DNA from 3 places in the Bacillus sp. H1a genome. Region 3 is predicted to be linked to each of the others. Evidence: riboswitches for the same ligand, from Rfam matches in the RefSeq annotation. Region 3 holds a riboswitch; each other region holds the start of a gene.

Region 1 (12,001 bases), on a different contig from region 3:
CTAAATCTTTAATCGCAGGATAGGACCAGTGCGATGTTGGCACATCAGAAAAAATGCCTGCTTCAGCAGCTTTAATCTCATCAACATTTGTATATAATAAAGCACCACCAATAAGTGATAATGATGTAATTGATTTTAATAGTTTTGTATACATAATGCCTTCTCCCAATACGTCCTCTATTTTTGTTATTTTTTGTCGAAAAATCTAAATGAATATGACAAAACACATTATACAATTAAAAGTTTTCGGAGGATATACTAAATTTTAAAATATGCAAAAACTCATATTACTATATTTTTTGTATTGATATTATGCTATTTTACTTGCGAATATATAAATATAAAACGATTTGTTATAGCAGGAATTCAAAGTCTTCTTCATGCTTCACGAACCTTGAAATGTATTGAAACTGTTTACGCTTTATATAAACGAAACCGCAGTCTGGGACTAGACTGCGGTTTTTCGGCGCACAACCAATTACAAAAAATACCAATATCTGCATAATCTTTCATTGTAATTAACTTAACTTTTTATTTGCTCAGAAACATTGCAATAGAACCTAGTAAAGTCTCAAAAAACAACTTATTATCAATCAATATTTAGTAAAAACATATTAATACTTTAGAATTTCTTTAATTTTCATTATTTTTTGTTTAATATTATCCTTTATATTTATAATGTGTTTATTTGAATTTATCGTATTGAAGCGGAGTTTCACATGACTATAAGCCATTCGGAAAATGGAAAAAAATAAGGCCCCCATTAAATTAATTATACTGTTTTTTTGCGTCTTTTATCTATTTATGTTAATTATTATGCAGCTAAGAAAAGTACAACTTATTGATAGATATATATATAAGAATGTAATTAACAAACGAGAGAATGCTACAATTAATATTACAGTTCTGTGCGGGAAAACTTGGGTAAATTCAAAGTCATTCATACGACAATTGATCGGGAGTGTAATTACGGAAATGGTATCATATGAAAACGATGGAGAGTGGAAATAAAATGAATTTAGTGAACTTACGTCCTAAACAGCGGTCTAAGTATCGCATTCTACTAGGGACATGGTATTACTCTACAAAGAGGTACATTCAGTGGTTAACAGACGGAAAAAAATATGCAAAAACGTTTCAACAAGAAAAGTTACCCTGTACAGCGATTCAGCACCGAACGATACTACTTCGTAAGCTCAAAGATGTAGATATGTGGTATCAACAGAATAAAGTTGTTAATTTGAAGATTGCTATTAAACAACTAAATGGTATCGTCATTAAACCGGGAGAAACATTCTCTTACTGGCGTTTAATAGGTAAGCCTACGAGGAGAAAAGGGTATGTAGAAGGTATGATACTACACTATGGATCTTTTCAAGCAGGCATTGGAGGAGGGCTTTGTCAGCTTTCAAATTTAATATATTGGATGACCTTACATACACCATTGACAGTAACAGAGCGATATCGTCATAGTTTTGATGTCTTTCCTGATTCCAAGCGGACCCAACCATTTGGAAGCGGAGCGACTTGTTCTTATAACTATTTGGATTTACAAATCAAAAATGAAACGGACCAATCGTATCAACTTCACCTTTATATTACGGATAAGCATTTAGTCGGTGAATGGAGAGTTGCCCATCCACAGCTTTATCAATATGAGGTTTATGAAAAAGAACACTCCATCCAATCTGCGTACTGGGGTGGTTATATACGACATAATGTTATTCAACGTAGAGTATATAATCAACAGAAACAGTTTATAGAAGACCAATATGTAACGGAAAATCACGCTATAATGATGTATGAACCACTATTAGCTTATAATAATAAGGAAAGTGAGTGACTTATCATTGCTTACAATCAAGTCTGATAAGTATTTTGTAATTATATGTAACATACGCTCATCTCTTACTATTTGATAGTCTATATATTTTTTTACTATAGTCTCTTTCACTTTAAAAGAATAGGCAATTCTCTAGCAATATCATCTCTCGTCTTCATTGAAAATGTAGTTTATATCTTCCTGTTCCTAAACTAAACTGCCCCGTTTCTCCAATAAAAAGAGAGCTGTCCATAAGTCGGTTTCACCAACTTATGAGACAGCTCCTCTTAGTTTCACCTTATTCTATCGATGAATCCAAACTGCACCTGCAGATTTATCTTCTGCTTGGCCTACTACTTCAAACTTTAATCCTAGTTTCGGCAACTTACGTCCTGCATCTGGAATCGCGCTGTTGATGTACTGCTTAGAGTCATCAAATTTTGCAACACCTGGTAATCCTTTATAGTCAAAGATACCGCGAGTTGGTGAATCTACTCTCCATGCTGGCGTTTGATCAAATGAGAATGCCGCATCGGCGATTTGATAACGCGTACTGCTCTTCACAGTCGGTTGTCCGTTTAATGTCCCTACGATTGCCTCTGGATGAGAATCTACTACTCCTAGGAATCCTTCACCTGGATGAACGCCTACCCAGTTATCTGTAAAGCTTTGATCCGCATACCATACAACCATTCCTGTATTAAATACTGGGCCACGCGCATGTTGTAACGCCGTGTCAGAACCAGCGTAATTTCTCCACTCTAAATAGTAGTTATGTTTTTTCTGTTCAAATCCGTTAGACACAGTAAATCCTTTTAACGTCATTGCTGGTTGACCTTCTGCATCATCAGAGAATACAACTTTTCCATCTACAGTTAATGCTGCATTATCTAACGCAAACCCTTTATAAGCTACTGCAACATCTGTTAAATACTCGAATTGCAGTTTTACTTTTTTCCCTTTGAATTGGCTTAAATCGTATGATTTATCAACCCACTTACCATCCGTTGTATCCATACCGCCTTTTACATCTTTTTCGCCCATTCTATCAATACGTGTCTTCGTTCCATCTTCCGTAATCGCATTTACGTCAAGGAAATCATACTTCGCTTCAAGTTCATAGAATGCCTTATAATCAAACTTAGCATCCGTTGCATTTGTTAAATCAAATACTGGTGTCTCAAGTGTTGTATGAATGTCATTTCCTTTTGTACTGTAATAAAACTTCTTACCAAATGCCGATTCGATATTTTTTATATCTTTGTCCGGCAAGTTAACACGAACGATTCCTGGTCGTTTTGATTTTGTAACACTTTGATCTAAATATGTTGCAGCACCGATTCCCGTACGAAGTTTATCATAATCTACCTCAACGATATTCGCCCAGTTACCCTTCATATTCTTTTGGAAAAACTCTTTATTTTGTGGTGAGAAACTTGTTGGCTCTGTTCCTGCAATTTTCCCAGCCCAGCTGCCGCCGCTCATAATAGACCATGACTCAACAGGTTCACCTTGTCCTGTGTACTTTGTATCATACTCATCTGGTAAGCCTAAATCATGACCATACTCATGCGCAAACACACCAACCGCTCCATCCTCAGGCTCGATTGTATAATCGTATGCAGCCATCTTTCCGCCCCAATTCGAAACAGAAGATTTTGTGCCATCAATCGCATATGGTTTTGATCCAAGTTTTGAACGATGAGACCAAATCGCATCATCTTTCAATTTACCGCCGCCAGCTTCTTGACCCACGCCAGCATGTACAACCATTAAATGATCAATAATGCCATCTGGCTCGTTTTTATTTCCATCACCATTTTGATCGTATTGATCAAATTGATCATAGTCTGCTAAATTTATCCCTTTTGCTACCGCTGCTTTTAATGCTTCTTTCACAAGATCGCGTGGCCCTAAAGGACCCTTGTTATCATGACCAGTTCCCGCATCCGCACCATAATCTGAAGCTTTTCCTGGAACAGTAAGCCATTCCGTTACAGTTCCATCAACTGTGTAGCTGCCACCAGATTGTTCTTCATAATATTGTTTAAATGTGTTAATCTTCGATCCATCAAATAACGTAAATGGTTCATCACCAAATAACATTTTTTGATAATGTTCACGATTAAAGTCCTTAGAATACATGTATCCTGGCTCTTGATCAATATTGTTATGCTTAAAATCGCTAAATTCTACAAGTAAAACAAGTACTTTATCTTTTCGAACAGCTCCATTGTACTCTTCTTGCTTCGCTGGTGTAGTAGGCACTTTTCCATTTAATTGTCTAGGATTCAATCCTGCATCTTGTCCAGCTACTGGTCCTGCTGCCTGCTGCTGCGCCTGTTCATTTTCCTTCATTTTTGCATCTTTTACTTTTTTCATAAAATCAGAAGCTTCTTGCGTAAGACTATCTCCTGTCAAGATTTCTTTACCAGGGTTTTCCCCTTTCTTTTTCTCAACATATTTTTCAACAGCCTTTGACGTCTCAGCTTGTGATGCAGATTGATCAATCACGCCCCGTTGTTTTAGCGCTTTTGCCAAACGCTCATCTGGTATTAAATGCTCATCTATTGGTAGAGATGATGTTGGTGTTTCAGCATACGCCGCATGCCCCCCAAAAGCAAAACTACTACTTAGCACTGCCGCTGTTGCTAATACTGATAAAGGTTTTAACTTCTTATTCTTTTTCAATGCATTTCCTCCCCAATTGTTGCGAATTATCGTTTTTTGCCGATAGCAATATAATATTCGTTATAATACGAATATTCAATATTTTTCAACAAATGAAATGTTGAGAAATATTTTTTTATGCAGGGTAGGATACATAAGATAGCAAAATAAAAAAGTTCTGCTAGTTTATGTTTTGCACATAACCATAAAGTGGAATCACTCGTTCTTTTATCTTGATGGCGATGGAGTAGCGCTGGGAAAGAAAATACAACATACAAACAGCCCAAGTCCCTCATTGGAACTTGGGCTGTTTGTTATTTGAATGAATACTTTCCATATGGATTCTTATAAGATTCTGAATCATTTTATGTAGATTCACTTTACAAAAAGGCTGTTATTTATTTATTTATTTTAAGTGCAATAGTCATATTTGCTCGATTCACTTATTTTTTGGAAATAAATAATCACCACCTAAGGAATCCTATTGAATTCCTTTTCTATTTATATTCTAATTACCTCTTGAATTATCAGAAAATTATTGAAAAAGTTTTTTTCTTTATATATATAACTCTATCACACTTAATTTCTTGCTAGTATATACATACCAATATACAAATAAATATAGTAGAAAGCGATACTGTAAAAGCTAGTAAATACTTTTATATTAGTCATCAAGCTAAAGAAAAAACTTTCGAAAAAGGAGCGTTAAAATAATGAAAAAACTTTTTGGAATGATTTTAGGTTTATCACTTTCAGCTGCTTTATCTATAGGGTTAGCATTCCCTTCACAATCAGATTCTAAGGAACAAGTTGATTCGACTAAATCTAGTACAATTATGTACATGCAATCCAGCCACGGTGACTCCTGGTAATACAAAGAATTTTTTATTCGTAATTAATAGACAACATATAGCAGACTACTTATTAACTTCAGCCCATTTACACTTAAATTCTGTACCGAAATCATTTGCAACTAAAGTAATTGGTTTGCTTCTAAGCCACATTAAAATATCATTCAACTAAATTTAAAAACCCCCTCCACCTTAAGGTAGAGGGGATTTTCTAATTTCTATTTCAAACTACCGGCAATCTCCGTAAAGATAACTCCAAGTGCATGCGCACTTGCATAAGGATATCCTAAATTTCTTGCACCGATAAAATGTGCTATATCTTCTTTTTTCCTATCTTTGCACCAGAACCTTATTTTTTAATCAACATTATTTAACTGACTCTACTTGTTTTTCTAATTCTATTCCAAGGAATTTAGCAAGCTCGAGCATACCAAATTGATTAGCCACAGACTCTGCATCAGAATTATAGTTTGTGTTTGTATTAATATCATACGTATAAATTGTACCATCTGAACTGCGAATAAATTCGATACCAGCAACAGTAATTTCATTTTCTTTCAAAAATCCCTTGTATTGTTCAATAATTGGCTCATGGAAGTCCGATATAATTTCAAATTTTGTTGGAGCCTCTTTCTTACTCTCTTCTCCTACTGGGCAAAAAGCATCATGAATAGAGCACGCATCTGCTGGACAAAGCTCAAACCCTTCTGATGTATCTACTTTAACTGCATATACAAACTGGCCGCCTACAAACTCACACCGTGTAATATATGGCTCAGGTGCTTCAATATACTGTTGGATTAAAATAATTCCATCAATAGGCTCTTCAAACGTCGGACCATCCAAATATTGTTCTAAAGCCTCAATGGAATGAAAAAGTTGAACACCAAGGCCTTTACCTGCCCGGTTATGCTTTGTGATGAATGGTACTTCCCCTAACTCCCTTGCTGCTTTTATTATATTATCACGACCAACAGCACCAATTGTTTTCGGCACTTGTATCCCAAAATTTCTTAATGCTGTATATTGATTCAATTTACTTACTTCAAGGCGTAATGCACGAGACCCATTAAATACTGTTCGCCCGTGTCCCTCTAACCAAGCAAGAACCCCCTCAGTCAACTCGGGTGCATATCGATGCCCTCTTGTATGTGAAGAAGCACTCATGCGGCTATAAAAAACACCTTGGGGAGGTTCTTGTTCTAACGAAATAATTCCTTCATCCAAAAACCATTCCTCATAAGGTAACTCTTGTTCTTCCAACCTTTTCACCAAATGATCCGTCCATTCCTTATTCTCATGTAATATGTAAATTTTACTCATTTGTAATCAATTCCTTTCTTTTCAATTCAACTAATGGCATCACCTTTTCAGAAAATCGTTTCATTTCTTCAAGCTGTGGCGAAAATTGCAAAAGTAATAATGTAACACCCACTTTTTCAAAAGCAAGTATCCTTTCTGCAATTTGTTCTGGTGTTCCAATTAGATTAGGGCGTAACCCACGATTAGATACGGAGTAATCATTCAGCTTCACTTGCTGTTCCAAATGTGATTTACTAATAAAATCTTGATAACCCGCATAACCTAAAGCATCATCTTTCACATCCGTTATTCGTCTCCATTCTTCCAAGGCCTCTTCTTCGGTATCACGACAAATGACGTACGCCGCGAGCCCGAATGACTGCAATGGCTCCCCTGTTACTTTCTTTCTACGATTCTTCATATCTTCTATTTTCACACACACCTCTTCCACTGTTCCCCCATGCATTACATATGCATCCGCGTGTTTTACAATTACCTCTTTCCCTCGCTCGCTCTCACCACCTGCATAGATCTTAATTCCTTGTTTCTGCACAGGTTTTGGATTTAAATGTGTATTATGAACCTCATAAAAGTTCCCCTCATAAGAAAATACCTCTTCCTTCCAAAGCTCTCTCAAAATTGTTACAAATTCTTCTGTTCGATCATACCTTTCATCATGTGCGGTAAATACCCCACCATACTGCCTCGCTTCTTCTTCCCACCATGCTGAAACTACATTCAATGTAAAACGGCCATTACTTAATTGATCGATATTCGCTGCCATTTTCGCTGTAACTGCTGGATTGTGGAAGCCAGGTCTTACAGCTGTCATTATCTCTAATCGATCCGTTACTGCAGCAAGTCCCGCCGCGGTTGTCCATGCTTCTAAACTTGGTGCTGAAACACCTTTTATATCATTTAAGTTTAATTCTGCAATAAGCGTTGTTGAAAAACCTAATCGCTCTGCCGCTTGCGCTGTTTGTTTTGCGTACTCAAACGTAGGCGGCATAGATTCATCATCTATATTTCGAAGCCATCCCCCAAAAATCGGTAACCAAAAACCATACTCCACTACATATTCCTCCTTCATCTTTTAGTCATAAAAAAAGCTACTCTTATTGAAATAAGAGTAGCTTTCTTTACTAAGTGAACCGCTCTTATCTTTCAGGTGTTTTTTCACCTGCAGGATTTGGCACCTTTCGTCTAATACGAGGTTGCCGAAGTTTCATAGGGCCCGTCCCTCCACTTCTCAACATAAGAATTATTTGTTTTTTTATTTATTATAATCGTCAGAATAATAAAAATCAACACTTAATACCTATTTTTCCGATGAGTATTATAATGATATATCTTCCTTAATTAAGTTTAACTACTTTCTTTCCAAAGTCAGCTTAAACATCTAATAACTTAGATGATTAAAGCAAACTATAAAAATACAAAGAATGTGACTAATTTTCCAACTTTAAATGCTTACATATCAGCTTTCTATCCAAATATCAATCAACTATATTAAAAAATCCCCTCCACCTTAAGGTAGAAGGGATCTTCTAATTTCTATTTCAAACTACCCACAATCTCCGTAAAGATAACCCCAAGCGCATGTGCACCTGCATCTGGATATCCTAAACTTCTTTCACCAACTGTACCGGCGCGGCCCATGCGAGCGACGATTTCTTTCGTATACTCTGCTCCTTTAACCGCTGCTTCTGCTCCTTTTTCAAAGGCAGTTTTCACGTCTGTACCGTTTGAAGCACTGTCGATCCAAGAATCTACACAAGGAGCAAGTGCATCAACAAGCGTCTTATCACCAACTACCGCTCCTCTACCGAACGATCTTTCACCGATAGATTGTATACCTTGAAGTGCCGCTTGCAACATTTCAGCGAATTCTCCAACTGTTAGCTCACGTTTTTCACCTGCTGCTTTACTAGCTGCGCGGAATGCTCCGCCCCAAATTGGACCAGAAGCGCCACCGCAATGTTCCATAATAATCATTGAACAACCGTCAAGGAATGATCCGATCGTTACATTCTCTTGTTCTACAATAGAATGCCACTCACGTTTTAATTGCTTAAATCCTTTTGCCACACTCATTCCGAAGTCGCCGTCACCTGCATGTGTATCTAACTCACAAAACGGTACTTCATTTTTAATAATAACGTCGCTCATTTTATCAACGAGATAAATCATGTTGTTTAATGTAATGACATTATCTTTAATAACAGCGTGTTCTTCTGCTGTTTCTAATTCAAAGGAAACTTCCTTCTCTTCTGTCTCTTCAAGCACATTCACGTACTCTACACTCTCAACTGGTCCATCGACTTTAAATGCTGGTGTATTACACTCTTTTGATAATAACGTTTTCAGCTCATCATCTAACTTCATTACCGTTAAAGACATACCAGCCATATCAATACTTGTCATATAATTACCGACGAACACTCTATTAATTTTAATGTTTCTAGCAGCTAATTCTCGCGTAACTGCATTGTTAAATAGATAAAGTTCTTGAAGTGGTGTGCCGCCAAAACCATTTACAAGAAGCGCGATTTCCTCGCCATCTTTTACTCCTAAGTCTTTTATTAAATCGTTTGTCATACGGTTAGCTAATTCATCTGCTGACATCATTTTTTCACGCTTAATTCCTGGTTCGCCGTGAATACCAACGCCATATTCCATTTCATCTTCACCAAGTGTAAAAGTAGGTGATCCACTTGCTGGAACTGTACAAGAAGTTAACGCTAAACCGATTGTACGCACATTAGCCGCTGCTTTTTCTGCGACAGCTTTCACCGCTCCTAAATCCATACCTGCTTCCGCTGCTGCGCCGGCAATTTTATGCACTAAAATAACTCCCGCAACACCGCGGCGCCCTACTGTGTACAGACTATCTTCTACTGCAATATCATCATCCACTTTTACGTAGTCTACTTCAATTCCATCTTCAGTCGCTAAATGCGCTCCGTTTTTGAAATTCATAATATCGCCGCTGTAATTTTTAATAATTAATAACGTACCTTTTTTACTAGCCGTCTCTTTAATCGCTTGATATACCTGAATTTGCGAAGGAGAAGCAAACACATCTCCGCACACTGCTGCATCTAGCATTCCTTTTCCGACTAGCCCTGCATGCGCTGGCTCATGACCACTACCGCCGCCGCTAATTAACGTTACTTTATTTTCATTCATTTCTTTCTTCTTAATGACTTTATACTTTTTCAAAAACTCAAGCTCTGGATGAGCCATAACCATTCCGTTGCACATTTCCATTACTAATGTTTCAGGTTTATTCATAATCTTTTTCATTGTGATTCTCCCTCAATTCCTTTAATATATTGTGATATATTTGAAATCTTCTTCTTACTACTCATGTTAAAATGAAAGCGTTTTATAGTAAACGGACAAAATGGACAATCTGTCTAAAGACACCGCTCTCATTTATGGATAGGATTTTTATATTAATAACATTCTAGGGATGATTCAGATGACCTCTTCTATAATTTCTAAAAAGATAATCGCGAACTCATTAAAATATTTAATGGAAACAGAGTCATTTCATAAAATATCAGTGAGCGATATTATGTTACACTGTCAAATGCGTAGGCAAACTTTTTATTATCATTTTAAAGATAAATTTGAACTATTAAGCTGGATTTATAGAGAAGAAACGAAAGAAAACATTATAGACTTTCTCGACTATGAGAAATGGGAAAATATTTTCGATTTATTATTTGATTACTTTTATGAAAATCAAAAATTTTACCGAAATGCATTTAAAGTCATTGAGCAAAACTCATTTAATCACTATTTATTTGAGCATACGAAAAACTTATATATGAAGATTATTGATGAACTATCAATGAGTTGCAGACTAACTCTTTCTAATGAAACGAAAAATACGATTGCCTCTTTTTATAGTCACGGCTTCGTTGGGACGATAAAAGATTGGATTGAAAGTAAATGTGAAGTCGATCCATCCATTATGTCTTCTCTCATGAAAAATATGATAAATAATCAATTACTACTTTTACTCGAGCAATCAGCAGACAAATCATAAGGTGGCAAGAACAATGAAAAAAATTATGAATGATGTAGAAAATATTGTTCAAGACATGCTGCATGGCTTTTATTTTGAACATAACGACAAAGTAAATTACGACGAAACACATAACATCATTTATGTAAAAGATATCGCAGACATGAAACAAAACGTTGCCATTATAAGCGGCGGTGGTAGCGGACATGAACCAGCCGATATTGGTTATGTAGGAAAAGGAATGCTTACAGCGGCAGTAAACGGAAGTATCTTCACTCCGCCTACAGTGGAACAAATTGTAGCGGCAACTCGCCTCATGCCAAAAGACAAAAGTATTTTATTCATCATTAAAAACTTTAAAGACGACGTAGAAAACTTTCTAGCAGCAGAACAAATCGCAAAAGAAGAAGGAAGACAAATTGACCACATCATCGTAAATGACGACGTTTCAATTGAAGATGATGCTTCCTTTAATAAAAGAAGACGCGGCGTAGCTGGCACTGTTTTTGTTCAAAAAATACTAGGTGCAGCCGCTCTTGAAGGCCATTCTTTAGAAGAACTAACAGCACTTGGTCGTTCTGTAATCGAAAACTTACACACATTAGGAGTCGCCCTTTCACCTGCACACGATCCAGTACAAGGAAAAGCTTCATTCACATTAAACGACGATGAAGTCTTTTACGGAGTCGGCATCCACGGCGAAAAAGGATACCGTAAAGAAGCACTATCTTCTTCTGAAATATTAGCAATTGAACTTATGAACAAACTAAAAAGCATTTACCGCTGGAGAAAAGGTGACAACTTTGCGATCCTCATTAACGGATTAGGTGCGACACCATTAATGGAACAATACATTTTCGCAAACGACATTCGCCGTTTATGCGAGCTGGAAGGCTTACACATAAAGTTCGTAAAAGTCGGTACTCTGCTAACTTCTTTAGATATGAAAGGTGTTTCGTTGAGTTTTCTTAAGATAGAGGATTTGGATTGGGAGAAATGGTTGAAGGCAGATGTTAGTGTGGGTGGTTGGTAACCACTTCAGTACTTTCCACCAGAAATATTAATAAAAACAGCCACAATCTGTTTATGAAAAGATTGTGGCTACTTTAAGTGGACCCCCAAAATTTTATACTATTCTATTTCTTCGCATCTTTCATGCTGTAATATCCTAAATTAATCACAATTAAAAAATAACCACCCATAATTCCAGCAGCAAATGTCCACATGAAATTGTGGTGTTCAATTTCATACATAATAATCGCACCAAGTATTGCGGCTGCAAATCGATTAACCATTCCAAGCATCGGTGCTTTTTCTTTT
Region 2 (7,680 bases), on a different contig from region 3:
GCTGCAATGAATAGAAGATTGGGGTTATGAGTTTTAGAGGAAATAAGGGAGGAATTCAAATGTATTTACACGGCACAAGCCGAATCAATGGGCAAGGACACTTAGAAATTGGAGGGTGCGATACGACGCAGCTAGCAAAACAATACGGAACACCACTTTATGTATACGATGAAGAGTTTATTAGAGAGAATTGTCGTACGTTTCATCGTGCTTTTAAAGGAAGTGGTTTCTCTTATCAAGTAGCATATGCAAGCAAGGCGTTCTTGTGCATGGAGATGTGCCGAGTGGCTCGTGAAGAGAATATGTCTTTAGATGTTGTTTCTGGAGGGGAATTATATACTGCGCTCCAAGCAGGTTTTCCGGCATCTCGTATTCATTTTCATGGAAATAATAAAACAGAAGAAGAAATTATTATGGCTCTTCAGGCAAATATCGGTTGTTTTGTAGTAGATAATTTCTTAGAATTAGAAATTTTACATGACTTAGCGATTCAACATGGGAAATTTGTGAACATATTAATCCGTGTAACGCCTGGAGTAGAGGCACATACACACGAATATATAACAACAGGGCAAGATGATTCGAAATTTGGATTTGGTGTTTCAAATGGTCAAGCGATGCAGGCAATTGAGCTTGCCTTGCAAAAATCAAATTATAATGTATTAGGAATTCATTCGCACATTGGATCACAAATATTTGAAACGGCTGGTTTTGTTCGAGCAATTGAAGTACTACGTCAATTTTTAGAAGAAGTGAGAGAGCGAACAAACTATGTAGTGAAAGTATTGAATGTGGGCGGAGGTTTCGGTATACGTTATACGGAGTCTGATACACCGTTAACACTTGAAACGTATGTGCACGCTGTAACAAGTACGGTGAGAGAGCAGTTTACATTATGTGAATATCCGCTTCCGGAAATATGGATTGAACCAGGCCGTAGTATCGTAGGTGATGCCGGAACAACAATTTATACAGTCGGAGCAGTGAAAGAGATTCCTGGTATTCGGAAATATGTTTCAGTCGATGGTGGGATGACGGATAATTTAAGACCGGCTCTATATGGAGCTCGTTATGAGGCGATGTTGGCGAATCGAGGGAATGATGAAAATGAGGAACTCGTTTCGATTGCTGGGAAATGCTGTGAAAGTGGAGATATGCTTATTTGGGATATTGATCTCCCGAAAGTTGCCTCTTCTGATTTACTAGCGATTTCTTGTACGGGTGCGTATGGCTACTCGATGGCTAATAATTATAATCGTATTCGTAGACCAGCTGTAGTCTTTGCAAAAGGCGGGACGTCACAAATTGTTGTAGAACGTGAAACATATGAAAATATTATTGGGAACGATCGCATACGTATTAAAGAGCTTGTTTAAATGTGAAAAAGGAATTGCTCAGGGTGGGCAATTCCTTTTTAAAAAAATAAAATAATTAAAATATATCGGAAAACTAGGATTGAAAAAAATCAGAATTGTGATAAAATACAAATACAAAGCTTATCAAGAGAAGTGGAGGGAACTGGCCCTATGAAGCTCGGCAACCTGCTTATAGAAAGCAAGGTGCTAAATCCAGCAAAATGGAATCCATTTTGAAAGATAAGGTAAAATATATTACCGAACAGTCTTTTCGAAATGGGAAAGATTTTTTTTATGAATAAAAAGGGGGCTGTTTGCGTGGGAGTACGGGAACATTTTGATGAAGTATCCGAAAAAATTCAAACGATGCTTGTTGATATGAAATATGGTTCAATTACAATTGTTGTGCAAGATGGAAAAGTGATTCAATTGGAAAAAAGTGAAAAAGTCCGTTTAAAGTAAAAAGCGCTGACTAGAAAAACTAGAGGCGGTTTTAATCTATTTTATTAGGTTAAAACCGTCTTTTTGCTGTTACAGGGGGAAAAAACATGTTGACGTACGAAACGTGGGAAGAAAATAGTGTTTCATTTTCTGAAGAAGATGAAACGAAGGGTGCGTTATCGGTATTAAGCTGGGCTTATAGAGAGTATAAAGATGAAATTGTATATGCATGTAGCTTTGGAGTGGAGGGAATGGTTTTATTGCACCTTATAAACCAAGTAAATCCATCTGCTAAAGTTGTATTTTTAGATACAAATGTTCATTTTCAAGAAACGTACGAATTAATTAAAAAGGTACGTGAGAGATTTCCTTCATTAAATATTATAGAAAAACAGCCTGAGTTTACACTTGAAGAACAGGCGAAGCTTCATGGAGAGAAATTATGGGAAAGTAATCCGAATCTTTGTTGTAATATTAGAAAAATTTTACCGTTAGAAAAATCATTAGCAGTCGAAAAAGCGTGGATATCAGGCTTGAGAAGGGAACAATCAGAAACGCGTAAGCACACACAGTTTATAAATCAAGATCGTCGTTTTCAATCTATTAAAGTTTGTCCGCTCATTCATTGGACTTGGAAAGAAGTTTGGCGATATGTATACAAACATAGTTTGCCATATAATCCGCTACATGATGTTGGCTATCCGAGTATTGGGTGTGAGAAATGTACATTGCCTGTAGGAGATGGTGGCGACTCAAGAGATGGAAGATGGGCTGGGAAAATGAAGACAGAATGCGGACTTCACTTTCAATGAGATAGATTTTGAAATAAAGCTAAGAAGGGATATAAAAAGATGAGTACAACAAATGAATTAGTAAACCGTATTGATGAAACATATGACATATCGAACATTGTAAAAGAAATCGAGCTAGACAAAATTGCACTTAGTGATTTAGAACTTTTGGCGACAGGAGGATATAGCCCTCTTACAGGATTTTTAGGGAAGAGAGATTATGACTCAGTTGTAGAAACGCTTCGTTTAGTAAACGGTAGTGTTTGGAGTATACCGATTGCATTACCAGTAACGGAAGAAGAAGCAGAAAGATTGAAAGTTGGAGAAGAAGTAAAGCTTGTTAAAGGTGGAACTGTATATGGTGTTATTCAAATAGAAGATATTTTTGTACCTGATAAAGAAAAAGAGGCGTTACTCGTATATAAAACGACGGATGAGGCTCATCCAGGGGTGAAAAAATTGTATGATCGGCCGAACGTTTACGTTGGAGGCGCTATTATTTTAATACAACGCTCTGAAAATGATCAGTTTGCTTCTTATCATTTAGATCCAATCGAAACAAGAGCGGAATTTAAAAAGCGTGGATGGAAAACGGTAGTTGGGTTCCAAACACGCAATCCTGTACATCGTGCGCATGAATATATTCAAAAATCTGCACTTGAAATTGTCGATGGTCTCTTTTTAAACCCGCTCGTTGGTGAAACGAAATCAGATGATATTCCTGCTGATGTGAGGATGGAAAGTTATGAATTATTACTACAGAATTATTATCCAAAAGATCGTGTTTTCTTAGGGGTATTTCCTGCAGCGATGCGATATGCAGGTCCACGTGAAGCGATATTTCATGCATTAGTAAGAAAGAATTTTGGCTGTACTCACTTTATTGTCGGGCGTGATCATGCAGGAGTAGGAGATTATTACGGAACGTATGAAGCGCAGGACATCTTTAAGAATTTTACAGTAGAAGAGTTAGGGATTACGCCGTTATTTTTTGAACATAGTTTTTATTGCATCAAATGTGAAGCGATGGCTTCAACGAAAACATGTCCGCACGGAAAAGAAGACCACGTCATTTTATCAGGTACGAAAGTAAGAGAAATGTTAAGAAATGGTGAGATTCCGCCAAGTACATTTAGTCGTAAAGAAGTAGTGGAAGTGCTAATGAAAGGTTTGAAAAAAGAAGTAGTAACAGAATAGGGAGAGAACGAGATGGATACGAATATTACTTGGCATACAGCTTCGGTTTCAAAAGATGAGAGAAGAGTGAAGAATGGGCATCACAGTTTTGTAGTTTGGTTTACTGGTTTATCAGCTTCGGGTAAATCTACAGTAGCCAATGCGGTTGCTCGTAAACTATTTGGAAAGAATATTGGAAATTATGTGTTAGATGGGGATAATATTCGCCACGGTTTAAATAAAGACTTAGGTTTTTCTGAAAGTGATCGTATGGAAAATATAAGACGTATTGGCGAAGTGGCGAAGCTATTTGTAGATCAAGGTACTGTTGTCATTACAGCGTTCATTTCACCATTTCGAGTAGATCGAAAACAAGTTAGAGATCTATTAGCGGCAGATGAGTTTATTGAAGTCTTTGTGCAGTGTCCAATTGAAGAGTGTGAGAAACGTGATCCGAAAGGTCTGTATAAAAAGGCGAGAAAAGGTGATATTAAACAGTTTACTGGTATTGATTCACCGTATGAGGAACCGGAACAAGCAGAATTAATTGTAGAAACGCACAAGTATTCTATTGAAGAATGTGCAGAACAAATCGTGAAGTACTTACAAGAGCGTAGCTTTATATAGGGGGATTTAAAAATGAGTTATGAAAAAGTATGGGCTAATAATGAAAAATTAAATCAGACTGAGAAAAACAAATTGAAAAAAGATGGTTTGGAAATCTTTAATGATATTCCTTACTATGCGGAAAATGGATTTGAATCTATTCCGAAAGAAGAGTGGGACTCCTTTAAATGGGCCGGATTGTATTTGCAACGACCGAAAGAAGCTGGCTATTTTATGATGCGTGTTAATATTCCTTCTGGGATTATTACAAATGCACAGGCAGAAGCACTTGCTTCAATCGCTGAAGACTATGGGCGTGATGTGTTAGATATTACGACGAGACAGGCGATTCAGTTTCATTGGCTAGAAATTGGGCAAATTCCGGATATTTTTAAAAGGTTAGCGAGAGTTGGTTTATCTTCAGCGGGTGCGTGTGGTGATATTACGCGTAATATTACAGGGAATCCACTTGCTGGAATTGATGCGAATGAACTATTTGATACAACGTTGATTGTGAAAGAAATATACGATTATTTCCAACATAATGAAGAGTTTTCTAATCTTCCACGTAAATTTAAAATGTCTATTAGTTCTAACATTTATAATTCGGCAAATGCTGAAATTAACTGTGTGGCATTTACACCTGCTACGAAAGAAATAGATGGTGAGAAAAAAGTTGGTTTTCATATAAAAGTAGGCGGAGGATTATCTGCGCGCCCTTACTTAGCGGAAGAATTAGATGTATTCGTTTTACCAGAAGAAGTAAAGGCCGTAGCGATTGCAATTGCTACTATATTCCGTGATTTTGGATATCGCGAAAAACGCCATTTAGCACGTTTGAAATTTCTTGTTGCTGACTGGGGAGCTGAGAAATTTAAAGAGAAACTAGTAGAATACACAGGACCCTTGCAAAGTAAAGGAGAAAGTGCGCTCAAAGGATGGAATGCCGGGTATTTTTATGGCGTACAAGATCAAAAACAAGAAGGATTAAAATATGTCGGTTTTAATGTGCCGGTAGGGCGTTTACATGCAGAAGAGATGTTTGAGATTGCAAGAATTGCAAAGCAATATGGAAATGGACAAATTCGTACTTGTAACTCACAAAACCTCATTATTCCGAATGTTCCGCCAGAAAATGTTGAAGGATTATTAAGTGAACCGTTGTTTGAAGCAATTTCTGCAAACCCGAAATCGTTTATCGGTCATGCGGTTTCATGTACTGGTATTGAGTATTGTAATCTTGCATTAGTAGAAACGAAAGAAAGATTACGCAAAATCGCAGAATACTTAGATACACAAATTGCACTTGATGTTCCGGTTCGAATTCATATGGTAGGATGCCCGAACTCCTGTGGTCAACGTCAAATTGCTGATATTGGTTTGCAAGGAGTAAAACTGAAAACAAAGGAAAAGGGAATCGTTGAGGCATTTGAAATATATGTGGGCGGAACGCTATTGGATGGCGGAGCGTATAACGAAAAATTAAAAGGGAAAATAGATGGTGAAGATTTACCGGATGTTCTCGTGTCCTTTTTACGTTATTTCCAAAAGAATAAATTACTAGCCGAAACGTTTTATGATTTCGTAGGACGTGTTGGAGTGGAAGAATTACAAATTGTACTAAATCGCGTATTAGAAGAAGTAATAGCGTCTTAGGAGGGACAATATGGATTTATATCGATTTGAAGCTGTATTAGTGAATAGTGTTGTTCCTATAGTCGTTGTTGCTCAAAGTGAAGAGCAAGCGTTTAAGCTTGCGGAAATAGAGCTGGAAAAGTATTTTTTACCGCTACCAGAAGTGAAAGAAATCTCCTTATATGAAAAAAAGAAGATTCGAAAAGGAGCGGCGTTTGTTATTTATGAGTAGGGAACATTGTAATACAAAATAGTAGTAACTTCCATTCGTGTATAAGGATGGAAGTTTCATTTTAATAATAGAAATGAGGAGAGATGATGGGGAAGGTTTATATCGTCGGGGCGGGTCCTGGTGATCCGGATTTAATTACTGTTAAAGGGTTGAGATGCATCGAGAAGGCTGATGTTATATTGTACGACCGTCTTGTAAATAAAGAATTGCTTTCTTATGCAAAGCCTGAAGCGGATTTAATTTATTGCGGGAAACTCCCAAATTATCACACGATGAAGCAAGAGACGATTAACACATTTCTTGTTAAATATGCGAAAAAAGGAAAAGTTGTAACGAGACTAAAGGGCGGGGATCCATTTGTATTTGGAAGAGGTGGAGAAGAAGCTGAAGCATTGGCAAAGCAAGGTATCTCATTTGAAATTATTCCTGGCATCTCAGCGGGCATAGCTGCTCCTGCTTATGCTGGCATTCCAGTGACGCATCGCGATGCAAGTGCAAGTTTTGCCGTTGTGACGGGGCATAGAAAAGAAGGTGCTGAGGAAGAAGTGAAATGGGAGAACTTAGCGAAAGGTGTAGATACATTAGCTGTCTATATGGGGGTTAGTAATTTACCCTACATATGTGAACAACTTATAAAGTACGGAAAAGAAAAGAATACACCTGCTGCTATTATTGAGTGGGGGACGACATCTATGCAACGTACGGTTACAGGGACGTTAGGAACGATAGTAGAAGTTGCTAAAAAAGAACAAATTCAAAATCCAAGTATGATTGTTATTGGAGAAGTTGTCCGTTTTAGAGAAAAGATACATTGGTTTGAGAAGCAAACGGAAAATGCATATCAAGTAAGCGGAGTGTTGTGATATGAAAGCTGTCTTATATATATGTCACGGAAGCCGTTTGAAAGCGGCAAAAGAAGAAGCAATTCAATTTATTACATCATGTATGAGCCGTGTAGAGGCAAATATTCAAGAAGTTTGTTTTTTAGAGCTAGCAAGTCCATCTATTGATGAAGGATTTCGTACATGTGTGAAGCGTGGTGCTACAGAGATTGTCGCGATCCCTGTTTTTTTATTAGCGGCAGGACATGTGAAGGAAGATATTCCGCTTGAATTACAAAGGTTAAACGATCAATATCCGAATATTAAAATAGTTCATGGTAATCCATTTGGTGTATCAGAAGTGCTTGTAAAGGCGGTATATAACGGAATGGGTATTAAAGAAGAAGTAACACTTTTGCTCGTTGCACGAGGAAGTAGTGATCCTCAAACTTTACAAGATATAAAGTGGATTTCTTCTTTATTTCAAAAAGAAAAGAACATTATAAAGGTGGAAGTTTGTTATTTAGCAGCCGCGGAGCCAAAGTTTGATGAGAAGTTGAAAGAAATTGTAGAACAAAAAGAACGGAACATTGTTGTGTTACCTTACTTATTATTTACAGGCT
Region 3 (12,001 bases):
GTAATTTATTCATATAGGGAAGGTTAGGGGAACTGAAGTATGAAACTGAATCGTTCGCTTCATTACATTTTTTGGCGATGGCATTTTTATGCTGGGCTTTTTATTACGCCGCTTCTTATTACTTTGTCACTGAGCGGGATTGGGTATTTATTTCGAGAGGAAGTTGAAGATTTCATCTATAAAGATTTATATTTTGGGAAGAGCGCACAGACAGAATCTATTTCGATGGCTGATTCTATTTCATTAACAGAGAAAAAGTATCCACATTATAACGTGACGAAAATTAGTGAGTTTAATGGAGATTACAATACGAGGCTCACAATCGCAAATGAATATACAGGAACACAAAAATATGTGTATTTAGATAGCAACAATCAAATTGTCGGGGATCAAAACGCAAGTGAAACGTTTGCCAATATTATGCGTGAATTGCATAGTTCCCTCTTAGTCGGCGGTACAGTTGTCAATTATTTAGTAGAACTCGCTGCATGCTGGACAATCTTTTTAATTGTAACTGGGTTGTATATGAGTATACGCCAATTTAAAAACACGCCATCATCCAATAAACGCGAACGAGCAAAACGACGTCATTCTATTATCGGTATTATATTTACAATTCCTCTCGTTCTGCTAGTCGCAACTGGATTACCTTGGTCAGGATTTATGGGCAATCAAATTTATAAAATCGCAACGTCAAATGAATCACTCGGATATCCGAAGTTATATATGTCACCACCTGAATCAAAGTTTAAAGAATTACCATGGGCAACAAGACAGGAAACTCCTCCTGAGTCTAACTCGAATGAACAGAAAGGAATATCAGTTGATGAGTTACAAAAAGGGATTCAAATAAAGAAGCCATATGTTATTTCACTACCAGCTGATCCGAAAGCTGTATTCACTGTTTCGAAATCGAGTGGTTCTGGTATTACAGGCATGCACGTAGCACCGAATGAAGAAATTACTGCCTACTTTGATCAGTATAGTGGAGAGCTTATTTCAAAAACAGACTATCATGACTACGGATTATTTGCAAAATGGTTCTCTTACGGTATCCCTCTTCATGAAGGACATTTATTCGGATGGCCTAATAAAATATTATGCTTATTAACGACATTATCTTTATTACTTCTCATTTATTACGGAATAAAAATGTGGTTAGCAAGAAAACCGAAAAGAAAATTAGCAGCACCTCCAAAGCAAAGAGATAAGAAAAGCGTATTCGTTTTCTTTATCATGATGGTTATACTAGGCTCCGTCATGCCTTTATTCGGACTATCTGTTTTAGTTATCTTCACAATTGAACTTCTCATATACGTATTTTCAAAAATACGATCATAATAAAAAAACCACTCTCCCTGAGTGGTTTTTTTCATCACTGCGCCATTTTCTTTCGGTACATCTTCCCGTTCCAATAGAAGAATCGTGAAGTCAGTCCCCCGTACTTTACAATGCGCCGTGCCATTTTTTGCATATTCTTTTCAGCGGATACTTTTTGATCTGATAAATAAATACCAAGTAAACCTCGGCTAATAAGACGATGAAACTTCGCATGAGGCAAATCACCAATGCTCTTTTCTGCTTTTTCTACAAAGTGCTTCATGCGTTCTAATATTACTTGTTCGTTTTCATAATAACTACAGAAATTCAAATCTCCACCGATACGGTCTTCTTCTTGATCGATGAAATAATCAAGTAAAATGTGAAGTCCTTGTACATACGGGAAATACCCTTGTCTAATTTTCGCAATATCTTCGTCATGTAATTCATCATGAAATGCATATGCCACAAGACAAAAGATTCCTAACGTTGATCCTGCACACGCCGAAAATTCAAACCAGCTCATCGGTGGTAAATTTTCTTTATGAGCTTCAAACCATGTTTTTAGACGTGGTTCCCTTTCTTCTAATTTCACATGTTTATGAATTTGCAAATCACAATAATAACAAGCAAGCTCATGAAGAATAGGAGCAATTTTTTCATAGTGCTTCGTTTTCTTTAAAACATCTTGGCATGTTTCAACAAGTTCGTCTAAATAACCACCATCATCTTGATCATCACGGTAACGATAATAATTACCGCCCCCTTCAACTTCAGGACTTAACGCCGTTAACATCGACTCATGAAGAGCCGCAAAGTCTTTCGGATCAAGTGATGTACTACGATCACATAAATTATCTAAGTAGTCACTAATCGTTTGATACGCTACGATAAAACGAATACATTCCTCTCGGTGTTCATTTGCTAATAACGCTAAAATGCCACCGCCCTCACAATGAAACGTTTTATGCTCAATACTTGCGATTGCCTGACTATGAAGCTCGTCATTCGGAATATGGTAGGCACGCTCTTTCCACATCGCTAGCTCATGGTGTACAACCGGAAACACATCACGGTATACTTTCGCCATGAGCGTTATGGGATTACTCGGTACGTTCACTTCTTCCTTCATCTCCTCTATTAAATGTACAAATAATGATTTATTTGTTTGGTTTTACTATATTATTGACATGCATTTCAGTAAATGACTGAATATAATTCAAAATTTCATCACGTTCATACTCATTTAATAACTCATGATAGCAATTAGGCCATTCTTTATACGCCTTATCACTAATTTTAACATTATCAAACCATGTACGGACACGTGTTTTATCTACAAGTTTATCCTCACATGCCTGCATTAGCAAGAGCGGAACATCTGGAAACTTATCTATTTTCTCATGAGCAATCTCGATAGACTTAATCAACTCACTATACCAACGTACTGATACTTTGCGCAAGAACAATGAATCATTTTCCATCGCATCTCTCACTTCATGATTGCGAGTTGACATTTCTACAGTGAGATTTGTTGCAAATTGTAACTTCGGGGCAACAACATTTAATATTTTCGAAGCTGCACGAAGCGAAGCGGAAGGTGCAGCTAATACGCCTAAACAAGGCGAGCTTAGTACGATTCCATCTATGTCCTCTCTTTTCGTTTCTTGCATCATACGAATAACGACAAGTCCTCCCATACTATGACCAAATAAAAAAATGGGTAATCTATACTTTCTTGCTTCTTTCACCCATAACTTTATTTCCTCTATGTATTCATCAAATGAATCGATATGTCCTCTATTTCTTGAAGTTGTTCCGTGTGCTGGAAGGTCTCCCATAACGACGTGATAACCGATATGATTCCACATTTCTGCAACTGCTTCATAACGCCCGTGATATTCCATAGCACCATGCACTATAATAATGACGGCTTTCGCTTCTTCCGCTTCATAGTTCCACATACGAAACTCCTCCATTTCACTCTTTTTCATAATTTGATACACTAAAATTAGTCTCTAGGAAAGGAAGGCTTTACATGATATATCCTTACAAAGAAAAAAATCCAAAAATTGCGAGTAGTGCTTTTATCGCTGACTATGTTACTATTACAGGCGATGTGACAATTGGTGAGGAATCTAGTATTTGGTTTAATACAGTCATTCGTGGTGATGTATCACCAACGATGATTGGAAATAGAGTAAATGTGCAAGATCAATGTACGCTTCACCAAAGCCCTCAGTATCCTCTTATTTTAGAAGATGATGTTACAGTTGGGCATCAAGTTATTTTACATAGCTGCAAAATTGAAAAAGATGCTTTAATTGGAATGGGATCTATCATATTAGATGGTGCTGAAATTGGTGAAGGAGCTTTCATCGGTGCTGGAAGTCTCGTTTCACAAGGAAAGAAAATCCCTCCTAATACGTTAGCTTTCGGTCGTCCTGCGAAGGTCATTCGCGAATTAACAGAAGAAGACCGTAAAGATATGGAACGTATCCGCACACAATACGTTGAAAAAGGACAATATTATAAATCGTTACAAAAATAATTTTATCGCTGCCATAAGACTGGCAGCTTTTTTCATAAAAAAATCTAACTTTTTCTTTACAAAACATTATTATTCCCTCAACAAAACCTTATTAGAATAGGAGCTAATATCTCCATATATATGTAAATGAGGGAGGAAAAATCTCATGAAGGTCAGTGAATTATATAAAATAGAATGTTACATTTTCAAAGGAATTAACCGCTACTTTGATCAAAAAACATTAAATATCTTTTTCCGTAACATTACTCATATCGGTGGTGCAAGCTTCTCCATCGCGCTTACACTTTCCTTTTTATTGTTTGCAAAAGGCGCTCTATATCAAGCTGCAATTGCAACTGCCATTTCTTTAGCAATTAGCCATATTCCCGTACAAATATTAAAAAAATGGTACCCAAGAAAACGCCCTTATTTAACAATTCAAGATGCGAAATATCCAGTACATCCTTTAAAAGATCATTCTTTTCCATCTGGTCATACGACAGCTGCTTTCTCTGTTTTCGTTCCATTTATTTGCTATAACCCAAGCTTACTTATTTTTCTACTGCCACTAGCACTATGCGTCGGTATCTCCCGTATTTATTTAGGGCTTCATTATCCATCAGATGTATTTGTAGGTATGTGCCTTGGCACCTGCTCTGGCATCATCTCTTTTTATCAATTCATTCCACTTTTCACGTAAAGGAGCGATATGATGAGAGTCGCCGTATTTACCGATACATTTACACCACAAGTCAACGGTGTCGCGAAAACATTGGCACGGTTAACACGTTATTTTCAGAAAGAAAATATCGCCTATTCTGTTTTCGCCCCTCAGCATACGGCTGAAGATAATTTCGTAGCGAATGTGAACAAAATGAGAAGTCTCCCGTTAACAATATTATATCCAGAATGCCGCTTTTCTTTTCCTACTCCGCGCATTAAACGGGAACTTCTTGCTTTTAAACCTGATATCATTCACATTGCCACACCTTTCAACATGGGACTTTGTGGGTTATATTATGCAAAAAGATTAAACATCCCAGTTGTCGGTTCTTATCATACTGATTTTGACGCCTATTTACGTTATTATAAAATTGAATTTCTCTCCACTATGCTATGGAACTATTTAAAATGGTTTCATAGCCATATGCAAAAGAACTTTGTTCCTTCCCCTGAAACATTACATCAATTAAAGAATAAAGGATTTCAAAATCTCTATATTTGGGGACGCGGTGTAGATTGCTCTCTCTTTCATCCAACTTACAATAAAGACCTATTCCGAAAAAAATATAATATTACAGCGGACTATATTCTTTCCTACGTCGGACGCCTTGCTCCTGAAAAAGATATCGACACTCTTCAAACACTTATTCATATGACCAATAAAGAACGTAACGATGTTCATTGGCTCATCGCTGGAGATGGCCCTCTTGCAAAGATCTTGCATGAAAATGTTCCAAAAACAAATGTAACCTTTACTGGATATTTACAAGGTGAGGATTTGGCTGAAGCCTATGCTTCTTCCGATCTGATGGTATTTCCATCTGCTACTGAAACATTTGGGAACGTCGTACTTGAATCACTCGCATGTGGTACACCTGTCATTGGTGCGAATAGTGGTGGAGTTAAAAATATTATTAAAGATGAAAAAACTGGATTTCTATGTGATCCAAAAAATGAGGACTCCTTTTTATCATCTATTTATTATTTATTAAACAATGAAGAAAAATTGAAACAAATGGGTTTAGCCGCCTCGTCTTATGCGAAATCACAAAGTTGGGATGAAATCTTTCTTAATTTACTTAACCAATATGAGGAAGTCCTTCACCGAAACAAGGCAGAGCTACTAGCTTAATTATAAAATAAACTCCCTACAATGAACCGTAGGGAGTTTACTACACAATCGTAAATTTTAGTTTAATAAATGATACATAAGGTGAAACATAATCTTGTATCTATAGCCATTATAACAGAATCATACATAACTAAACAGACTTGTAATAAAAACCCATAAAAATTAATATATGGTTATATAGTATTTTTACTGTATAATGATTTTAAGAAATCCCCCTTAAAATCAACTTACTCACATACCTTTATACAGCAATTGTTCCCCAATTTCTGTATATCAAAAAACCTTTCATTCATTTGAAAGGTCTTTTTGAGCCTGTACATATTCTTCTTTCGTATTCACATTTATAAACCAATACGAATTCGCTTGCACATCTTCTCCGGTAACATATTTCACATTACATTGTGATAAAAGCTGTCCCATACTTCTTTTTTCTTCCTGAAGCAGTTTATCAATTTTCCCTTTAACTCGTTTATGATACGCTGCCAATAGCGGCTGTTTTCTACCTTCAATTATAGGAACGATCGCATCATACTCATCGCTCGTTTGCTCTATTAAAATTGCAAACCATTCTTTTGAAACATTCGGCGCGTCACAAGGCATTATGATATACCAGTCTGAATCTATGTATTCCATTCCTGATACAATTCCAGCAAGCGGCCCGTTCCCTTTATAGTGCGGAATGTCTTCTATAACAGGAACTTGTATTAATTGCTCCAATCGCTCTTTTATATCAACATGACTAATGACTACAATTTCTTGCAAAGTACTTTCCATTACTTTCACAATATGCTCAACAAAAGTAGTCCCTTTCCAAATCGCTAACGCTTTCGGTTCTCCGAATCTACTCGACATGCCTCCTGCTAATACAATTCCAGTACACCTTTTCATTGGCGGCGCAGCTCAAATGTAATATGACCTAATTCAGGCAAAATCAATTTATTCATCGCAAGACGGACAGCTCCGCTAGACCCTGGCATCGAAAAGACTACTTTACGCCCGATTGTACCGCCAATTGCTCTACTTAACATCGCACTACTTCCGATATCTTCTAAGTAACTAATCATGCGGAACAGCTCACCAAATCCAACAATCTCTTTATCCAATAACGCTGACACTGCCTCAATCGTTACATCACGCTTCGTAATACCAGTACCGCCATTCGTTAGCACAACATCAACATCTTCTTGATGATAACCAGCTAACACAGCCTGCTGAATACTTTCTTTATCATCTTTCACAATTTCATAAGCAGTCACTTTATGTCCCGCTTCTATTAATAATGCATGTAATAATTGTCCGCTCTTATCAGTCTCTTCCGTACGCGTATCAGAAATCGTAACAATTTTGCAGCGTACCTCTTTTGGTGCTTGTTTTTTATGTTCAATTGCGCTCATTTTGTATCCTTCCTTCCTTAAAGACTTTTCTTCATTTTATCATACATACCTTTACACAATTATGTATGAAGCCACTGATACGTCATGATACAATATAAGTATATACAACCATAAAAAGGAAATGAGAGATTATACTGTCTATCCCATGTCTTATACTCCTAGCTCTCGCATCATTAACTACTATTTAATGCTCCTTATCTTTTTTACATAGTAAATTTCATTTTAAAACTTACATTAAAAAATAATTTGGAGGTTCACACATTATGGAACTTTATAAAAAATTAACAACAACATTTATTCTCTTATTTATCGCTTCCATCACTGTCGGATTTTCCTTGAAAGGTGCAATCCCATACGCTACATTAATGAGCACTATTTTCGCAACACTCTTTTTACTATGTAGTGCATTTTGCGCGGGCAAAGCACGTCAAATGAAAGGGTGATCTCGCATGTTTCATAAAAAGCCAACCGTTTGTCAATCATGCAAAAAAGAAATACAAACGTATGAAAAAGCATGGGTTCATATACCATTTCCGGCAAATGGAATGACAAATATGAAAAAGTATATTGAACTAGACGGTGAAGTGTATTGTAGTTCATGCATTCAAGTGGTAAATGAAACCAAATAAAAAAAGCTTTGCGCTCACACCGCGCAAAGCTTTTTTTCATATATTATAGACTAGCTTGCTCTTTTAAAGCAGCTGCTTTGTCTGTACGTTCCCATGATAAATCTACATCAGTACGTCCGAAGTGTCCGTAAGCTGCTGTTTGTTTGTAAATCGGGCGACGTAAGTCTAGCATTTTAATAATACCAGCTGGGCGAAGATCGAAGTTGTTACGAACTAGTTCTACTAATACATCTTCAGATACTTTACCAGTGCCGAATGTATCAACTGAAATTGATACTGGTTGCGCTACGCCAATTGCGTATGCAAGTTGTACTTCCGCTTTATCAGCAAGACCAGCTGCTACGATATTTTTCGCAACATAACGAGCTGCATATGCTGCTGAACGGTCAACTTTCGTTGCATCTTTACCAGAGAATGCACCGCCACCGTGGCGAGCGTATCCACCGTAAGTATCAACGATGATTTTACGTCCTGTTAAACCAGCATCACCTTGTGGTCCACCGATTACGAAGCGACCAGTTGGGTTAATGAAGAATTTCGTTTCTCCATCCATTAATTCTGCTGGAACTACAGCTTTAATTACGTGCTCTTTTAAATCGCGATCGATTTCTTCCCATGTAACATCTGGATGATGCTGTGTAGAAATTACAATTGTATCTACACGTACAGGTTTACCATTTTCATCATACTCAACTGTAACTTGCGTTTTTCCATCTGGACGTAAGTATGATAATGTGTCATCTTTACGTACTTCAGTTAAACGACGAGCTAATTTGTGAGCAAGCGAGATTGGAAGTGGCATTAATTCTTGTGTTTCATTACATGCGAAACCAAACATTAAACCTTGGTCTCCTGCACCAATTGCCTCAATCTCAGCGTCAGTCATTTGACCTTCGCGTGCTTCTAGCGCTTGGTCAACACCCATAGCGATGTCAGCAGATTGCTCATCGATAGATGTTAAAACAGCACAAGTTTCTGCATCGAATCCGTATTTTGCACGTGTGTAACCAATGCCTTGAATTGTTTCACGAACGATTTTCGGAATATCTACGTAAGTAGAAGTCGTAATTTCCCCCGCTACCAATACTAAACCAGTTGTTACAGTTGTTTCACAAGCCACACGTGCATTTGCGTCTTTTGATAAGATCGCATCTAAAATTGAATCAGAAATTTGGTCACAAATTTTATCTGGATGTCCTTCAGTTACAGACTCAGATGTGAACAGATGACGTTTTTTTGTCATGTGGTAAACCTCCCTACAGTAATTGTATATATTGTACGGAACTCATCCTTAATTTGCCACAAACTGCGACATACATTTATTCTCCCACACAAGCATACAGAAAAACCTTTCCTACTTAACATAGAGGAAAGGTTTAATTTGCTACTTGCATACTGCTTTTTGCCCTTTGCTCTTATCGTTCGAGACCATTAGCCTCGCACAGGTTTTAGCACCTATTCACTTGTTATTTACCATCACAAGTGAGGTTGCTGGGCTTCATCGGGCCTGTCCCTCCGCCAGCTCGGGATAAGAGAGTATCCGTCCCAACCTATACTAAAGAAATGATATTCATTTGTCAATTATTATTCACATTTTCCTGAAAGTTTTTCTCAATAAGCATAGAAAGAAATATTAATAAGGAAATAATGCATTCACACAAACAAAAACAAATAAATAGTATACATTATTTATATGATTGTGTTATACTCTTGATGGGGATTACGAGAAATATTTCATTAAATGAAAAGGATGGTATATAAATTATGAGTACTGTGAATGTCCAAATTGGTTTACATGAATTATTGAACGGAAGCAATGCACAGATTCAACTAAGTGTTCCGCAATTAGTGGAAAAAGTATTAATGCGAAATGAAGGGAAATTAACTTCTACTGGTGCCGTTTCTGCTTCAACAGGAAAATATACAGGACGTTCTCCTAAAGATAAATTTATTGTGAAAGAAGCATCGGTTGCTGACAAAATTGCTTGGGGAGCTGTGAATCAACCGATTTCTGAAGAACATTTTAATAAATTATATACTAAAGTTTTAGAATACTTAAAAGAAAAAGAAGAGTTATTCGTATTCAAAGGATTTGCAGGCGCTGATCGCAACTATCGTCTACCAATTCAAGTTGTTAACGAATACGCATGGCATAATTTATTCGTGCATCAATTATTTATCCGTCCAACTGAAGAAGAATTAACAACTCACGAATCGGAGTTCACAATTGTTTCTGCACCAAACTTTAAAGCTGATCCAGCAGTTGACGGTACAAATTCTGAAGCATTCATCATGGTTTCATTCGAAAAACGTATCGTACTAATCGGTGGTACAGAATACGCTGGAGAAATGAAAAAATCAATCTTCTCTATTATGAACTTCTTACTTCCAGAACAAGACATTCTGTCTATGCATTGCTCTGCAAACGTAGGCGAAGAAGGCGACGTGGCACTATTCTTCGGTTTATCTGGAACAGGTAAAACAACATTATCTGCTGATCCAAACCGTAAATTAATCGGTGATGATGAGCACGGTTGGTCTGATAACGGTGTATTCAATATTGAAGGCGGTTGCTACGCAAAATGTGTAAACCTTTCTCATGAGAAAGAACCACAAATCTTCGATGCAATCAAATTCGGTTCAGTTTTAGAAAACGTTGTCATTAATGACCAAACACGTATCGCAGACTATAACGATACTACTTTAACAGAAAATACACGTGCTGCATACCCTATGCATGCGATTGACAATATCGTACTGCCAAGTGTTGCAGGACATCCAAATACAATTATTTTCTTAACTGCTGACGCATCTGGCGTATTGCCTCCAATCAGTAAGTTATCAAAAGAACAAGCTATGTATCATTTCTTAAGCGGTTATACTAGTAAACTAGCAGGAACAGAGCGCGGCGTTACATCTCCGCAAGCTACATTCTCAACTTGCTTCGGTTCACCGTTCTTACCGCTTGATGCATCTCGCTATGCTGAAATGCTTGGTGAAAAAATCGAGAAACATGATGCAAAAGTATTCTTAGTAAACACTGGCTGGACTGGTGGCGAATACGGCGTTGGTAAACGCATGAACTTAGGTTACACTCGTGCAATGATTCAAGCAGCACTAAGCGGTGAACTTGCGAAAGCAGAAACTGCAAAACACGACATCTTCGGTCTAGAAGTACCTCGTCACGTTCCAGGTGTACCTGACGAAGTATTAATGCCTGAGCAAACTTGGGCTGATAAAGCTGCTTACAAAGCGAAAGCAATTGAGCTTGCGAACGAGTTTAAAGCAAACTTCAAAAAATTCGATAGCGTTTCTGAAGATATTATTAACTTAGGCGGTCCAATCGCTTAAATTTAACTTTTCTGTTGAATAACCCTTTACTCATATGAATAAGTATTGTGTAATCACAAAGTTTCGCGTACTCACCGACAAAACCCAATGCGGCTTAACGGTTACACATACTTACATAAAAAAGAAGCTTACGTTTTTCACGTAGGCTTCTTTCTATATATTCTTCAATTTATCCACATACAAATCACGACTTCGAAAACATAAACTGAGTTCCCACTCACTTACGCCTTCTGTTTTCACACCGCATGGGGCAAAAAAAGGCTCTGACCGCTTCTATCCATCGCTAGATCCTCTATTCCACCTGAAAAGGTTCCAAACCCAGTTTTCAATTTACATACTTGGATTTTCTCACATACAAATCAAGGCTTCGAAAATATAAACAGATTTCTCGCTCACTTACTCTTTCTGTTCTCACGCGGCATGAGGCAAAAAAAGGCTCTGACCGCTTCTATCCATCGCTAGATCCTCTATTCCATCTAAAAAGAAGCTTTTTTAGCTTTTTTAGCTTTTTTATCTATTTCGTTAATTCTTTTTCATCTTTCATACTATAGTAGCCTAAATTAATAACAATTAAAAAATAACCGCCCATAATACCAACTGCAAATGCCCACATAACCATATGGTGCTCAATTTCATACATAATAATGGCACCAAGAATTGCAGCTGCAAAACGATTAAACATACCAAGTGTCGGCGCCTTTGTTTTCTTTACAATGCTATCTCCAAGCTTCTCAATACGTCTTCCTAAAATCCAAACACAATACATGCTTACAATAAGTCCAATTCCAGCACCTAAAAAATGAGCTGAAAATGGTGTTATCGCCCAACCTAGTAACATAATACCTAGTAGATAATACGCTTGAATTTTAAACGACCTTAATGACATACTAATCATGCTGTACTCCTCTTCAATAGTTTTTAT

The links. A riboswitch is a leader RNA that binds a small molecule or an ion and turns the genes downstream of it on or off. The one in region 3 is predicted to bind S-adenosylmethionine.
Region 1: linked by a shared signal. The riboswitch ahead of U860_RS0116830 (LLM class flavin-dependent oxidoreductase) and the one ahead of metK (methionine adenosyltransferase) in region 3 are both predicted to bind S-adenosylmethionine.
Region 2: linked by a shared signal. The riboswitch ahead of U860_RS31090 (YezD family protein) and the one ahead of metK (methionine adenosyltransferase) in region 3 are both predicted to bind S-adenosylmethionine.

Annotation. Positions count from the first base shown of each region.
Region 1 covers NZ_AYMH01000037.1:68,201-80,201, forward strand. The annotation lists gene U860_RS0116795 (S-layer homology domain-containing protein) at 1-154, opposite strand, end outside; partial or broken gene U860_RS37025 (hypothetical protein) at 742-924, shown strand; gene U860_RS0116805 (VanW family protein) at 1,013-1,843, shown strand; gene U860_RS0116810 (immune inhibitor A domain-containing protein) at 2,126-4,513, opposite strand; gene U860_RS0116815 (hypothetical protein) at 5,206-5,364, shown strand; partial or broken gene U860_RS36475 (dihydroxyacetone kinase) at 5,562-5,648, opposite strand; gene U860_RS0116825 (alpha-L-glutamate ligase) at 5,710-6,666, opposite strand; gene U860_RS0116830 (LLM class flavin-dependent oxidoreductase) at 6,659-7,717, opposite strand; SAM riboswitch class I at 7,800-7,906, opposite strand; gene dhaK (dihydroxyacetone kinase subunit DhaK) at 8,200-9,951, opposite strand; gene dhaS (dihydroxyacetone kinase transcriptional activator DhaS) at 10,130-10,702, shown strand; gene dhaQ (DhaKLM operon coactivator DhaQ) at 10,716-11,714, shown strand; gene U860_RS0116850 (ATP synthase subunit I) at 11,818-12,001, opposite strand, start outside.
Region 2 covers NZ_AYMH01000003.1:176,031-183,710, reverse strand. The annotation lists gene lysA (diaminopimelate decarboxylase) at 60-1,376, shown strand; SAM riboswitch class I at 1,494-1,602, shown strand; gene U860_RS31090 (YezD family protein) at 1,674-1,817, shown strand; gene U860_RS0102620 (phosphoadenylyl-sulfate reductase) at 1,904-2,608, shown strand; gene sat (sulfate adenylyltransferase) at 2,648-3,784, shown strand; gene cysC (adenylyl-sulfate kinase) at 3,797-4,390, shown strand; gene U860_RS0102605 (ferredoxin--nitrite reductase) at 4,403-6,025, shown strand; gene U860_RS0102600 (DUF3906 family protein) at 6,036-6,236, shown strand; gene cobA (uroporphyrinogen-III C-methyltransferase) at 6,323-7,099, shown strand; gene U860_RS0102590 (sirohydrochlorin chelatase) at 7,101-7,680, shown strand, end outside.
Region 3 covers NZ_AYMH01000027.1:92,526-104,526, reverse strand. The annotation lists gene U860_RS0113305 (PepSY domain-containing protein) at 40-1,341, shown strand; gene U860_RS0113300 (tetraprenyl-beta-curcumene synthase family protein) at 1,376-2,440, opposite strand; gene U860_RS0113295 (alpha/beta hydrolase) at 2,481-3,284, opposite strand; gene U860_RS0113290 (gamma carbonic anhydrase family protein) at 3,359-3,871, shown strand; gene U860_RS0113285 (phosphatase PAP2 family protein) at 4,017-4,550, shown strand; gene U860_RS0113280 (glycosyltransferase family 1 protein) at 4,563-5,705, shown strand; gene U860_RS0113275 (molybdenum cofactor guanylyltransferase) at 5,991-6,593, opposite strand; gene U860_RS0113270 (MogA/MoaB family molybdenum cofactor biosynthesis protein) at 6,590-7,099, opposite strand; gene U860_RS0113265 (hypothetical protein) at 7,363-7,542, shown strand; gene U860_RS0113260 (hypothetical protein) at 7,549-7,728, shown strand; gene metK (methionine adenosyltransferase) at 7,772-8,971, opposite strand; SAM riboswitch class I at 9,141-9,263, opposite strand; gene pckA (phosphoenolpyruvate carboxykinase (ATP)) at 9,493-11,079, shown strand; gene U860_RS0113245 (ATP synthase subunit I) at 11,594-11,974, opposite strand.